Regions from separate parts of the Imbroritus primus genome, predicted to be linked through region 1. Evidence: predicted binding sites of a transcription regulator. Region 1 holds the regulator's gene; the other holds the start of a gene.

Region 1 (7,205 bases):
TCACTAAGATACATAGGCGCCACTTGGGGCGCCACAAAATCAACCCCATCACCGCGCCAAAGCAAAAAAAAATGGGCGCAATGCCCATCATGTGCTCACCCGGCGCCAGATGAGTTTTGATAAGACTCGGATTTTAAACCGTTTTCACTGAAAAAGCAAAAGCAGGACAGGGAAGCGGCCGGGATTCCGGGCCGCCCCGCCTTAACGGTTGCCGTTGCGCCCGCGTCCTTGCGAGCGCCCACCTGGCCGGCTGAGCCCCGGCACATTGCTGGTAGAACTGCGCATCGGACCGATCAGCTCGCCTGCGCTGTTGTCGCGGCGCCCCCGGCCACGCGAAGGGCCGGACAGCATACCGCTACCAGTCGAGAAATAACCCATGGCGGTTTGCATGGGGTCGGGCTGGCCACGGCCGCGATTCTCCGTGCGCGGCCCCCGCCCTGGCTTGCCACCCTTGCCGCCTTGCGGCCTGGCCAACAGATCCGACGCCACCATCACGGCATTGTCGATCACCTTGCCGGTCCGGCGCTTGGCCGCACCGCCGTTCTTGGGCTGCTGTTGCCCCCGGCCACCGGCCGGCTTGCCCTGTGGGCCACCACTCTTGCGAGTGTCGGCACCTCCGGGCGCCTTCAGGCCGACGGCCTGCATGACGGCACGCACGTCTTCCGGCTTCAGTTCCTCCCAGCGGCCGCGCTTGAGCCCGCGCGGCAGCAGGAACTGGCCATAGCGCGTACGGATCAGCCGCGAGACCGTCAGGCCAACGGCTTCGAACATGCGGCGCACTTCGCGGTTGCGGCCCTCGGTCAGCGCCACGTGATACCAGTGGTTGCTGCCCTCCCCGCCGCCGTCCGCAATCCGCAGGAAGTTGGCCGGGCCGTCATCCAGCTCGATACCATGCAGCAACTTCTGCCGATCCGACTCCTGCAGCTCTCCAAGGGTCCGCACGGCGTATTCGCGCTCCACGCCATAGCGCGGATGCATAAAACGGTTGGCAAGATCACCCGAGGTCGTAAAGATGAGCAGGCCTTCGGTGTTGTAGTCGAGCCGCCCCACCGCCACCCATTTTCCAGACTTGATGCGCGGCAGGCTCTCGAATACGGTTGCACGTTTTTCGGGATCGGACTGGCTGACGATTTCGCCCGCTGGCTTGTGATACAGCAACACGCGCGGCGGCTTGGTGGCGATCTTGCGCTGCACTGGCTTGCCATTCACGCGAACCTGGTCAGTCGGCAGGATGCGCTGTCCGATATGCGCCGGCAAGCCATTGACGGATACGCGGCCCTGCAGGATCAGCTCCTCCATGTCGCGGCGCGATCCCATGCCGATCTCGGCCAGGATCTTGTGAAGCTTCGGAGCATCATCCTCGGCTGTCAGCTCGCGGCCCTTTTTCCTGGCCTCGCGCTGCGGATCATCGGGTGATGCATCGTCAAACTGGTCATATTCGCCGGACACGACATAACGAAACAGGTCGTCGCCGACGGTACCCGCCAGCGGGCGACCCGCGATGCCGCTGTCCGTGGGACGCGCCTGGGCTGCTGGCTGGCGCTTCTGCGGGTCACGGGCGTTCTGCTGACGCCCCCGGCCGCCGGCCTTCTGGCCTTTTCCTGCCGCCGGCTTGCCCGGCCGCGCCGAACCTGCCGGCTTTTGCCTGCCCGCGCCACCGCCGGTATCGGTACCGGCTTCCACGGCAGCCTCGCCCTGGTTCTCGGGCCGGCCCGGACGAGCGGCTTGCCGCCTTCCGGTGACGAGATTACGGGGGCCGCGGCGCAAACCCTTGCGGCGCGGGGCTTCACTGCCCTCCGCAGCCGGGTTGCCCGGCGCTGCGCCGGCATCGTCGTTACTGACCTTGGGCGTGTCGGCCATGCGGGTATCCTGCTGATGTTGATCTGTCACGTTAGTGATCTGGTTGAGTGTTGTCGCGACGCGCCTGCTCATCGGCGTCCGCGCTGCCGTCCGCATGCGCGTCCGGTTCACTTGTGGAATGATTGGCTGCTACGTGAGCCGATGCCGCCGGATCGGTGGGAGCAGCGCGCTGCGCCGACCGGTCGTCTTCGTCGTCTTCGTCGTCTTCGTCGTCTTCGTCGTCTTCGTCGTCTTCGTCGTCTTCGTCGTCTTCGTCGTCTTCGTCGTCTTCGTCGTCTTCGTCGTCTTCGTCGTCTTCGTCGGCTTGGGTCGTTTCGACCTCGGCAACGTCCGAAGCAGCACCGGCCTCGATGGCTGCCGCCTCTACGGCATCAACAGCGACCGAAGCAACCGCGCCAGCTTCCGCCTCTGCGGAGACGTCATTCGCTGCAGCATCTGCGTCTGCGGCCTCCGGGGCGAAGTCCATGCTTTCCTGGCTGGCCATCATGGCGGCGAGTTGCGCCTGTCCATCTTGCAGTTGCGGCAACTCGTCGAGCGAGCGCAGGCCCAGGTCGTCCAGGAAAGACTTGGTGGTCGCGTACAGGCCGGGCCGGCCTGGGACGTCACGGTGACCAATCACTTCGATCCAGCCGCGATCCTCGAGCTGCTTGATGATCTGCGTATTGACCGTCACGCCGCGGATTTCTTCGATATCGCCGCGCGTCACAGGCTGGCGATAGGCGATGATCGCCAGCGTTTCCATCACGGCCCGTGAGTATTTGGGGGGCTTTTCCGGGTTCAGGCGGTCCAGGTATTCGCGCAGATCCGGGCGACTCTGGAAACGCCAGCCAGTGGCCAAGGCGACCAGCTCGACACCACGCCCCTCCCAGTCGAGCCGCAGCTCTTCAAGCAGGACGCGAATCGTATCCGGGCCGATTTCTTCGGCAAACAGCTTGCGGAGATCGTTGACGCGCAAGGGTTCCTGCGCGCAGATCAGCGCCGTCTCGAGGACGATTTTCGCCTCATGAGTATTCATGTAGGTGTGCGATCAGTTTTGGTCTGGCAGCCGGTGGTGCCCGGGCGCCCGGGATTCTTGGGTTCAATCTGGCGAAACGGCGTTGCCGGTTCGCAGCCAGCAGCCGGGAAAGTGCAGGGACCGCCAGAACGACAGGCTGCAACAGTCACACGACTTCGGAAAACGGGATTACACGGCTTGCCTGGTGTTGCCACCGGTGGCCCGTCACAGGAATCATGCAGGAAACATGTGTGTGCCGGGGCTGGCTTCCGTTGAATCAGGGCCTGCGGTCCTAGCACCGGGCCATCTGAATACTGCTTTTCCCGGATTGTAGGCGAATTCCGCGATCGGCTGCAATACGTCGGCAGCGGGACGGGGCGCGACGACCGTACACCGTCGCTAGAATGTCACGCAGAAGCCTTGCGCCAGCAATGCATCCGGCAGATGCACGGCCCGGTACAGTCCGAGCAGTCCGAAGCCGGTGACGGCCAGCGCCAGTGTACCGCGCACGGCGGGCCGCCGGACCCAGTGCCGCAGCCAGCCCGCGCCGCCCGAGAGCAACAGGAGATTAGGCAAGGTGCCGGCGCCAAACGCCAGCATGACCAGCGCGCTGCCAACCGGATTACCGGCCAGCAGCGCCAGTGCCAGCGCACCATATACCATCCCGCAGGGAATCAGCCCCCACCCGAGCCCGGCGACATAACGCTGCAGGACCGGCCGCCCGGCCAGCCAGTGGCCGAACGCGGCATGCCCTGGCAGCGTGCGCATCAGCCGGCCCAGCCACAGGCCCATACGCCCCGCCCAGCCGGTCCGGTCGCGGGAGTTTGGCAGCATGAGCAACAGGCCGTAGGCGATCATCCAGAAACTGCCCGCGGCGAACAGCCAGCGCTGAACCGGCAGCCACGACTGCTGCCAGACCAGCATGCCGAGTGCGCCCAGCACCCCGCCCAGTATGGCGTAAGTGGTCAGGCGGCCCAGGTGCATGACCCATTGTTCCAGCCACAGCCGGCCTGGCCTTACCTGCCGCAGCGGCAACGCCATGCGGTCTTCGGCCAGCACGGCGACCCCGCCGCACATCGCAGCACAATGAACACCGCCGAGCAGGGCCATCACGAAGGCACTGAAGAGGATCCCGGTTGTCATACGGACTTCACCCCGAGAGGCGCGGTAAGGGGTACAATCCCCGCGTTGATGGTTTTAAGGCAGGTTTTGCCGTGCTTATTCGAACGCCCGTCGCCGAAAACGGTACCCGCTGCTCGACCTGTGCCCTGGGTCAGATCTGCCTGCCTGTCGGCATTGCCGCCGAAGACGCGACCAGGATGGATGCGTTGGTCAGCGAACGCGTCCGTATTCCTCGCGGCAAGCTGCTGTACCGTCAGGGCGACCCGCTGACCACCGTCTACGGCGTGCGCTTCGGTACCCTGAAGACCGTCCTGACGCTGCAGGATGGCCGCAGCCAGATCACCGGCTTTCACCTGCCGGGCGAAATCGTCGGCCTTGACGGCCTGGGCAAGATGGTGCACGTGTCGGACGCCATCGCGCTGGAAGATAGCGAAGCCTGTGTGCTGCGGTTCGATGAACTCCAGGAACTGGCGCGCGAACTCCCTTCCCTGCAGATCCAGATCATGCGCCTGATGAGCAACGAGATCTCGCGCGACCATGACATGCTCGTGATGCTCGGCGCCATGCGCGCCGAAGAGCGGCTGGCAGCCTTTCTGCTGAACCTGTCGCAACGCATGTCCACGCGCGGATACTCCGCCACGGAATTTCTCCTGCGCATGAGCCGCGAGGAAATCGGCAGCTACCTCGGCCTGAAGCTGGAGACCGTCAGCCGGCTGTTCTCGCGCTTCGCCGAATCCGGTTTCATCCAGGTCAAGCAACGCCAGGTCAAGCTGGTGGACATGGATGCCCTGCGCCAGCTGGTCGGTTCCCGCTGCTGAGCAATGAGCTGCCGCATGCCGTGGCACGGCATGCCGGCTACCGGCGCAGATCATCTTGTGCCGGCTCCATCAGCGGATCACGCAATCCGGTAATGACGTAGGCGGTCAGCAACCCGGACATCGTGCACATTCCCCACAGCATGAAGAAGCCGATGGTGTAGGCTGCCATGCGCGACAGCTCGACATCCACGCCAAACACCTGGATGTCGTCCGGGTTGAACATTGAAAACAGCAGGCCTTCGGCCAGCCCGGCGACCAGGAATGCCGGCCACAGCACCGCCAGCAGGATCCGCACTGTCATGGCCGCTCCTGGCGGGCCGGCGCAGCAGTCGCCTGGACCTGCTCGACCTTGAGCCCCTGCTTGCTGACGCCCTGCACGATTTCCTTGTCGGCTCCGGACACGGCGAGCCAGATGGTCACGCCACAGCCCACCATTGCCACGGCCGGACCGGCCATCAGCAGCCAGGGCCAGGGCTCCTTCCACCATACCTTGCTTTCAGTCGCTGCTTTCATCACGCGCTCCTATGATCGCGGTTCTGGTTGGGCGGTACGTGATCGCGATGTACGACCCACCTTCCTGATTATCTCGGCACAATAAAACTCGACGCTTCGTTGATCTCCGCGCCGCCATCCGGCTGCAGGGAAGCGATGCGAAAGCGAATGGCATGTGTGCCCGGCTCGGCTGCATCCATCGGCAGGCGCAGACGCACCGGCACCAGCAGGTTGGACGCTGCTGCCACCACCACCACGCCCTCCGTCTCGGTCGGCAGGCCACGTACCTGCAGTGCCGGCAGGCCCTCGGCCGTGATGCGCAGCGGCATCGGCGACTCGGTGGTGTTGATCAACTGCAGGCGGTATACGTTCTCGATCATGCCGCCCTCCACTTCCCGCGCCAGCGCGCCCCGGTCGCGGATGACATCGACCTTGAGCGGCGAACGCATCGCCAGTGCGGTAAAGAAGGCCCCTACCAGCACGATCCACAGCACGCTGTAGATCAGGATGCGCGGACGCTTGATATGGCGCCGTGCCTCGGCGGGCGTGAGGCGCTCCTCGATGGCGCGCTCCGACGTGTAGCGGATCAGGCCACGCGGATACATCATCTTGTCCATGACCTGGTCGCACGCATCGATACAGGCGCCACAGCCGATGCACTCGTACTGCAGGCCATCGCGGATGTCGATGCCGGTCGGACAGACCTGCACGCAGATACGGCAGTCGACGCAATCACCCAGGCCAGCCGCGCGATGGTCTTCGCGCTTGGAACGCTTACCGCGCGGGTCGCCACGTACCGGATCATACGTCACCACCAGCGTATCGTGATCGACCATCACGCTCTGGAAGCGAGCATATGGGCACATGTACTTGCAAACCTGTTCGCGCAGGAAGCCCGCATTGCCCCAGGTGGCAACGCTGTAGAACAGCAGCCAGAAGGTTTCCCACGGACCGAGGCTGAAGGTCGCGACTGCCTGGCCCAGCTCGCGGATCGGGGTGAAGTAGCCGACGAAGGTAAAGCCGGTCCACAGGGCGATGGCGCCCCAGGCCAGATGCTTGGCGGTCTTCAGGCGCAGCTTGCGCAGTGACCATGGATCGCTGTCGAGGCGGATCCGCGCAAAGCGATCGCCCTCGATCTTGCGCTCGATCCACATGAAGATTTCGGTGTAGACCGTTTGCGGGCACGCATACCCGCAGAACAGGCGCCCGGCCAACGCGGTGAACAGGAACAGCGAGAGCGCTGAAATCACCAGCAGAACCGTCAGGAAGATAATGTCCTGCGGCCACATCACGAGCCCGAAGATATGGAATTTACGTCCGGCGAGATCGAACAGCACGGCCTGCCGGCCATTCCATGACATCCACGGCAACCCGTAGAACAGCAGCTGGGTCAGCAGCACCGTCCACACGCGCCACCGGGCGAACAGCCCGGACACGGCGCGCGGATAGATCTTGCGTCGAACCTCGTACAGCGCCGCTTCCACGCTTTCTGGCTGCGTGGATTGTTGGGGCTGCATGGGCTGCCAGTCCGGAGGTGCCGGGGTACTCATATCCGTTCCTTATTGCATTCCAACGCGCTGCGGGATAACCGTGCCGGGGCGCCAGCCCCGGGCACGGCCGAACACAGCTCTAGCGTGCCGCGCCATTCGACAGACCCCAGACGTAGGCGCTGATCATGCGCACTTTTTCCGGTGTCAGGATTTCTTCATGGGCAGGCATCACGTTATTGCGGCCCTTGAGAATCGTTTCCACGATGGTGCGTTCCGAACTGCCATACAGCCATGTGCGGTCGGACAGATTCGGTGCGCCCAGGGCCTGGTTGCCCTTGCCGCCCGCGCCATGGCATGCCACGCAATTCGCCTTGTACAGCGGCTCACCGCGCGCCACGCGAATCGGATCGGCAGGCAGCCCGGACAGCG
Region 2 (7,205 bases), on a different replicon from region 1:
GCCACGACCAGTCGGGCGCCATTGCGCAGCCGCCAGTCGTTGAGCATGCCGAAATTCACCGGCCGCGTTTCGGCCTGGTTGTCGCCGAAGTACACATACAGCTGCGCACTGCCGATGTCGTCGGGCGTATAGATATTGCCGAGATTGGTCGAACCGAGCGTGAGCTCGAGCGCCACCACCTTGCCGGCATCGCACAGCGGCTCGGTCGTCAGCACATTGGGCGTGCCCCAGAGCTGCGCGAACAGGCGCATGTATCCCATGATGTTGAGTACCCCGGTGCGCGTGCCCATGTGGATCGCCAGTGCTTCGCTGCCATGCTGGTCGCGCACCGCACGCAGCCGCGCGGCGATCTCGTCGAGCGCCTGATCCCAGCCGATGCGCTCGAAGCGTCCGCTGCCGCGCGGTCCCACGCGCTTGAGCGGATGCGTGAGACGCCCCGGGTTGCGGTACAGCTGCAAGGTCATCTGCGATTTCGGGCAGATGCGGCCCTGGAACACCGGGTCATCCGTGTTGCCGAGGATGTTTACGATCTGGCCGTCGCGATGGTGGAATTTCACCGTGCAGCCGTTGAAGCAGATATGGCAGCCGCCGGGCGTAACGCGTTCGGGCGCGGCGCTGTTGTCGTGGCGGTAGGGGAACGCGGTATCCGTGCCGGAGAGCCGCGCACGCGGACGATGGTCATTCAGGATTGCCGGTTGCAGGGTATGCGCCAGCCGGTCCGGCATGCGCGCGGGTGTTATCGCTTCATTGGTTGCAGTGGCGGGTGCGGCTACCGGTATCGCATCCGGCATCATGACCTGCGGCGCGGGTTTGCGGTCGAGATACAGCGTTGCCGGGCCCTGCAGGAAATGATCGTGGTCGCGCACCGGCTTACCCTGCGAGGCCGCCGCCTCGAGCAGCGCATCGCGCACGCCGAAGGTGATGGCGCGCGTCGGGCACACGCTCGCGCACGCCGGCCCGTCACCGCGTGCCCGGCGTGGGGCGCACAGGTCGCACTTCACCGCGTGGTGGTCCACCGGGTCATAGCCCATTGCACCGTACGGGCACGCCAGCACGCATTCCCCGCAACCGGTGCAGCGCGCTTCGTTGACGCTCACTACGCCGGTCACGGGATCCTTGCTCAGGGCCTTGGGCGCCACCGGGCAGGCGCGCACGCAGGCCGGCCGTTCGCACTGCTGGCAGGTCACGGTCAGGAAGTCGAGCTGCGGCACATCGGGTGCGCCAAGCCACAGCACCTTGTTGCGATATTCCTGTGGTCCCAGTCCATTGACCTGCTTGCACGCCGCTTCGCAGCTCTTGCAGCCGGTGCAGCGCTCCAGGTCGATGCTCAGAGCCAGTTGCGTCATTGCCCGCCTCCCCAGGCGGCGAGATGCCACCAGTAGATGGCGCGACCCTTGGCCACATAGCCCGCGAAAAATGTCACCAGCACGATATGCAGCGCCATGCCGCACAGGAACAGGAACGCCACCGCGAGATGCACGCGCCGCCATAGCGACAATGGCACGCCGGCCGCCCGCCGTGCGCCGACCAGCCGGGCTTCGGCCCCGGCCAGCCGGGCGTAGCGCCATGTCAGCCACGGGTGCCGCAGCGCGTGGCGCAGATTAGGGGAGAACACCGCTTCGCTGGCCAGTGGATCGAGCCTGGCCAGCAGGGCACGCTTGCGCGCAATGAGATCCGCGAGCGCGGCTCGTCTTGTGGTGAGATCGGCGAGATCAGCGGCATCGGCATCGTGGAAACTGAGCGGCCGCGAACCGAACTGGCGCGCGAAGCGGTTGGCCATGAACAGCCGCGCCAGCGTGCCTTGCAGCGCCAGGAACAGCAGCATGGCGACCAATACGCCCGGTGTGGACAGCAACTGCCCACCGCTGGCGTGAAACAGGATCAGCGCCGCGCCGGCCGTGCTGGCCAGCGCATGCGCCACGAACCAAGCCGGCGGGCGTTCGGTGAGGCCGCCGCGTTTGACCAACGAGAACAGCGCCGGCACGCACAACAGCAGCGCGCCAAGCAGCGCCGCGCCCTGGCGCAGCGGTGTCCCAGCCATGCGCGGTGCCTGCGGCCCGAGCAGCCGGTAGGCCACAAGTCCCACGAGCATGCCGAGCAGCAGTGCCAGCATGAGCATCAACGGCCCACGACGCAGACGTGCCGGCGAACGTATGGCGATGGCCGGGGCGGGCGGGGAAGCGGTTGCGGACGATGGCATGCGGCGCTCTCTGAGTCTTGTCGCGATGCCGACAGCGTAGCCGAGGGGCCGGAAACGCTATAGAACCAGCAGGTGCCAGGGCATGGATCCACACCTACCCCCGAGGGGATAGCGTGTGGACCGTCAGGCCGCGGCCACGGCCGGTGCCGGCGTACTGGTCGGACGTCCCTGGAAATCGGTCCAGCAGCGCTGGGCGAAGTCATACAGCTTGCAGCGGCGCGCCGTGTCGAAGTACCAGCGCCACGAAAAGCGCTGCACGATCACGCAGGCGGGCAAGGTCTCGTCGAGCCAGCCCTGCGCCTGCTTCAACTGGTACAGCGGAATCGCCATGCTCACATGGTGCGCGGTGTGCTCCATGATGTGGTGCATCAGCGCGCCGATGCGGAACGGAAAGGTCAGGTGCACGGTGGTCGAGACAAACGGATTGGCGGCAGCCCATGCGGCCTTGTCGGCATGCCACGACACGCGCGGATGCGTGTGGTGCACGTACACCACGAAACCGATCATGGCATTCCAGAACACAAAAGGCACCACGAAGCCCATCAGCAGCAGGAGCGCCACCGACTGGCCGGTGGCCAGCGCGGCAGCCACCATGCCGCCGATCCACAACAGGCCGGCGGCCGAGACGAGCAGGTTGTCGCGCAGGAATATCGCGCGTTGCGACGGCATGTGGGCCTTGCTCGGGAAAAACATGCGCAGCCACCAGATCTCGATGAAGTAATACAGCCACGGTCCCCAGCCACTGCGGTAGATGCGTTCGAGCACCTTGCGGGTGGGCGAGAGCGCGGCATATTCCTCACGTGTCTTGGGCGCCCATACGAAATCCACGCCCTTGAGATTGGTGTAGCCGTGGTGCACCACGTTGTGGCCGACATCCCACAGGCTGTAGGGCGTGAGCGAAGGCAGGAAGGCGATGCGCCCCAGTACCCGGTTCAGGCCGCGGTGCGGTGTCAGGCTCTGGTGGCAGGCATCGTGGCCGATGATGAACAGGCGGCCGATCACGAAGCCGGCGGCCAGTGCGCACAGCAGCTTGGCCCACCATGCCTCGAACAGGATGATGCTGGCGAACAGCGCCGCATGCAGCGCCAGGTCGACGCACAGCAGCACAATGGCCAGCGCGGTGCGCTTAGCCTCGTAGGCTTGCAGATGCTGGCGCAGCACTTTGCGGTGCGGCACCGGGGAAGGATTGGACGAACGGGTCTGGGTCGGCATGGTACTCACAAGATGCGCGAATAGCGCAGGGGCTGAATCGGGATGGCGCGGGATGTGCCGCACCCCTCAGGGTGACGGTCCGCGCGGTCATTTGTGCGGCCATCTCCCACCGGCTCGGCCGCCAGGTAGGCGTCGAAGGCCATGGCCACGCGCCGCACCAGATGGCGCCCCAGCGGAGTGACGCCGATGCGCGTGGCGTCCACGGTCACCAGTCCAGCCGCCTGCAGTGGGACGAGCTGTGCCAGCGCGCCAGCATAAGCGTGCTGGAAGTCAATTTGATGACGCGCTTCGAAGGCCGGGATATCGAACGTAAAGTGGCACATCAGCGCCTGGATGATCTCGGCGCGCCGATGGTCCTCTTTCGTCAGGTGGTGGCCGCGCAGGACCGGAAAGCGGCGTGCATCGAGCGCGGTGTAGTAGTCGTCGAGCGTGCGCACGTTCTGCACGAACGCCTCGCCGGGTTTACCGATGGCGGAGATGCCGAAGGCCAGCAGGTCGGACTGGGCCTGCGTCGAATAGCCCTGGAAATTGCGGTGCAGCCGGCCTTCGGCTTGTGCACGTGCCAGGTCGTCATCAGGCCGCGCGTAATGATCCATGCCGATGTCGATATAGCCGGCGGCGGCCAGCCGTTCGCCAGCCAGCAGCATCATGTCGAGCTTTTCGCTGGCAGTCGGCAGAGCATCCTCATCGATGCGGCGCTGCGGCTTGAACAGGTGCGGCAGGTGCGCGTAGCCGTAGATGGCGATGCGCTCCGGGGCCATGTCGATGACCGTACGCAGCGTCGCGTCGAAACTGGCGAGCGTCTGCAACGGCAGGCCGCAGATCAGGTCGAGGTTGATCGAGCGGATGCCGTGGCGGCGCGCGGCATCGATCACGGCACGCGTTTGGCTGACCGGCTGCACGCGGTGGATGGCTTCCTGTACGGCCGGATCGACATCCTGCACGCCCAGGCTGAAGCGGTTGAAGCCGAGTTCCGCCAGCACGGCGACGGTATCGTCCTGCACTGCGCGGGGATCGATCTCGATGGCGTACTCGCCGTCTGCCTGCAGATCGAAATACTGGCGCGTGCGCCGCATCAGGTCGCGCATTTCCTCGTGGCTGAGAAAGGTCGGCGTGCCGCCGCCCCAGTGCAACTGCCCCACCGGCAGGCCGCGTCCGGTGGCCTCGGTCACCAGCGCCATTTCACGGTCGAGATAGCGGATGTACTTGGCGCTGCGGCCATGGTCGCGCGTCACCACCTTGTTGCAGCCGCAGTACCAGCACAGGTGTGCGCAAAACGGCAGATGGAAATACAGCGAGAGCGGCGCGGCGCCTGGAGCGGCTGTGCGCGTCGCCACAGCCCGTAGCTGGCGGATGTAGTCCTCGGCGGTAATGGCTTCGGTAAAGCGGTCCGCGGTGGGATAGGAGGTGTAGCGTGGCCCGCTGCCGCCGAACCGCTGCAAGGTATCGCGCAGGCGTGCTGCAGCCGCGTCGGCCGGCGCATCGCCAGAGACACAGGGCGCAGGCGCGGAAGTACCACGGACAGGGATGGTGGAAGCAGGTCGCATGATGGGCTCAGACGCAACAGGAACGATTTCCGTTACCGTACGGCAAGCCCGTGGAGGACGCCTTGACAAGGATCAAGCCCGGGGCGGGCCGGGCTTGATCGTGATCGATATCCGTGGCGATGCCTGCATCACGTGAGCCATAGCGCCCCGCACATCACATGTTATAGCGGCGTCGACGCGGGCATCGATACAGGCGTTGACCCCGCAAGGCCGGAATCTGGCGTGCGCGGGCACGCCAGCCGGGCGCCGGTACCGGGCGGCTGCAGCGCCGCGACGATCTCGGGCGCGAGTCCGCCCAGCAGCCGGACCGCGAGGCCGCTGGTGAAGCTGTAGCGCGCCGCATACGGCTCGCCCACATGGATCGTGACCGTGCCGTAGAAGCGTTCCCCGATGGTAAAGACGAAGTTTGCGGTGCGGCTGATGGCGCGTGACGCCGTCAGCGCGCCGCTCGGCGAGAACGACTGGTGACGGTGATCGCCCGTGCCCGTCTTGCCGGCCAGTACAAGCGGCGGGCCGGCGCTGCCGGCGGCTTTCTGGAAAAATGGCCGGAGCGCGCGGGCCGTACCGTTGTCGACCACGTCGCGCATGGCGTCACGTACCCGCGAGGCGATCTCCGGTACCAGCAACTGCTCGCCGGACGCAGGTCGAAAACGGAAGCGCGTGGCGAACGGCGTATCGCTGCCGATGTCCAGCGTCTCGACAGCCGTGACGGGCGGACGCCGTCCGTCATTGAGGATGATCGACGCCAGTTCGGCCAGCGCGGCCGGGCGGTCGCCAGAGGCACCGATGGAGGCCGCGTACGACGGCGTGAGCGTGTCGAACGGATAGCCCAGCCGCTGCCAGCGCTTGCCGATGCGTTCGAATGCCGCCTGTTCGAGCAGTGTGCGGATGCGTGTGTTCTGCGCGCCGGTGCGACTGGTCTTGAACAACCAGTTGTAGACCTCCTGCCGCACGGCCTTGCTTTCCTGCAGCAGGCGGTCGAGCGAGGTATCTCCGTAGCGTTCCAGATGCGCCACGAGCCACAATTCCAGCGAATGAATGCCGGACAGGTAGCCGCGATCGTTGAGCGAAAACCGCTCCGGCGCATATTTGTCGTACAGCGTTTGCACGTCGGCGTCGGTGAGGCGCTGGCGTGGCAGCCGGGCGCGCAGCGTGCGGGCGAAATCGTCCACGCCAAGTGCCGGGTCGGCGCTGCGCAGTGCCACCGCGAGCCGAGTCGGAACCGGCTTGACGCGATCGAGCAGGCGCGCCACGCGCTGTGCCCGCGGCAGGCCACGGTAGATGCGCTGGAAATCCGTCAGATAGGCCGCGCCTTCCTGGTCGGCGAACTGCCGCAGGTAGGCAAGCCGCGCATCGGCGGCCTGGCCCGAGAGGATCGCTGCGGCTTCGGGCACGGCACGGTAGGTTTCATAGCGGACGATATCGCGCATCAGGCGGATGAACACCAGGTTCACTGAATTGCGGAAGCCCATGCGCACGGACAACATCTGTCCAGTCTTGGCGGACTCGAAGTTGGAGAATTTCTGCAGCCCGCCGCCTGTCAGGAACAGTTCACTGTCGTTGTCTGAATACTTACGCTCCAGCGCGGCGTCGAGCATCGCGCCCAGATCGCGGTCCCGCGTGCGCAGCAGATAGTCGATCGCCCAGCGGTTCAGGGCGTCATCGCGTTCCGGCGTTTGCGCGTGCAGGCCGATGTCGTCCAGCGCCGCGTAGCGGCTGTGCAGTTCGGCGATGATTTCCAGATAGGTCACCAGCGTGCGTAGCTTGGCTGTGGAACCGAGGTTGAGGCGTGCGCCGGTATTCAGGTCGAATGGCTGGTCGAGCGTGTCGGCCTGGACACGGAGTGCGCTGCTGTCGCCGTCCAGTTCGTAGAGCGTGAAGCTGACGTTCAGGCGTGAAGGATCATCGCCTTCGCGCAGCAGGTTCTTGCCATACAGACCGAAACTGCGCGCGCCGGCTGCTGTGCGGATGGCCTGCAGCGCTTCCGCGACGCGCACCTGCAGGACGCCATTGATCGTGCTGGCGGCCTGGAGGTCGAAACGCTCCAGATCGTAGCGGCTCGCGACACCGGTAAGCCGCGCAAGCTCGCTGCGTACCTGGTTCACAGCCTTGCTGGCGACAAACGAGCTGGTGGCAAGCGGCACGGGTGGGGGCGCCTTATGCAGCGGTGCCTGCAGTGCGGCATCACGCAGGGCGGGGGAGATGATGCCGGCCGCCGCCAGCAGGCGCAGGTAGCTGTCGGTCAT

Evidence for each region. Region 1 encodes FNR, which switches genes on or off when oxygen is low (the NO sensors DNR and NnrR bind a similar motif). Its sites were predicted from a motif close to TTGATNNNNATCAA; they were not measured.
Region 2: the regulator FNR is predicted to act here: its motif matches at 5,022-5,035, upstream of hemN (oxygen-independent coproporphyrinogen III oxidase).

The regions. Positions count from the first base shown of each region.
Region 1 is NZ_OZ201293.1:1,690,771-1,697,975, forward strand. Features, by position in the region: gene ACQ3C8_RS07760 (pseudouridine synthase) at 202-1,860, opposite strand; gene scpB (SMC-Scp complex subunit ScpB) at 1,892-2,875, opposite strand; gene ACQ3C8_RS07770 (sulfite exporter TauE/SafE family protein) at 3,254-3,997, opposite strand; gene fnr (fumarate/nitrate reduction transcriptional regulator Fnr) at 4,069-4,794, shown strand; gene ACQ3C8_RS07780 (hypothetical protein) at 4,832-5,095, opposite strand; gene ACQ3C8_RS07785 (FixH family protein) at 5,092-5,307, opposite strand; gene ccoG (cytochrome c oxidase accessory protein CcoG) at 5,376-6,803, opposite strand; gene ccoP (cytochrome-c oxidase, cbb3-type subunit III) at 6,916-7,205, opposite strand, start outside.
Region 2 is NZ_OZ201294.1:20,788-27,992, forward strand. Features, by position in the region: gene ACQ3C8_RS15055 (molybdopterin-dependent oxidoreductase) at 1-1,346, opposite strand, end outside; gene ACQ3C8_RS15060 (hypothetical protein) at 1,343-2,200, opposite strand; gene ACQ3C8_RS15065 (fatty acid desaturase) at 2,324-3,412, opposite strand; gene hemN (oxygen-independent coproporphyrinogen III oxidase) at 3,418-4,959, opposite strand; gene ACQ3C8_RS15075 (transglycosylase domain-containing protein) at 5,121-7,205, opposite strand, start outside.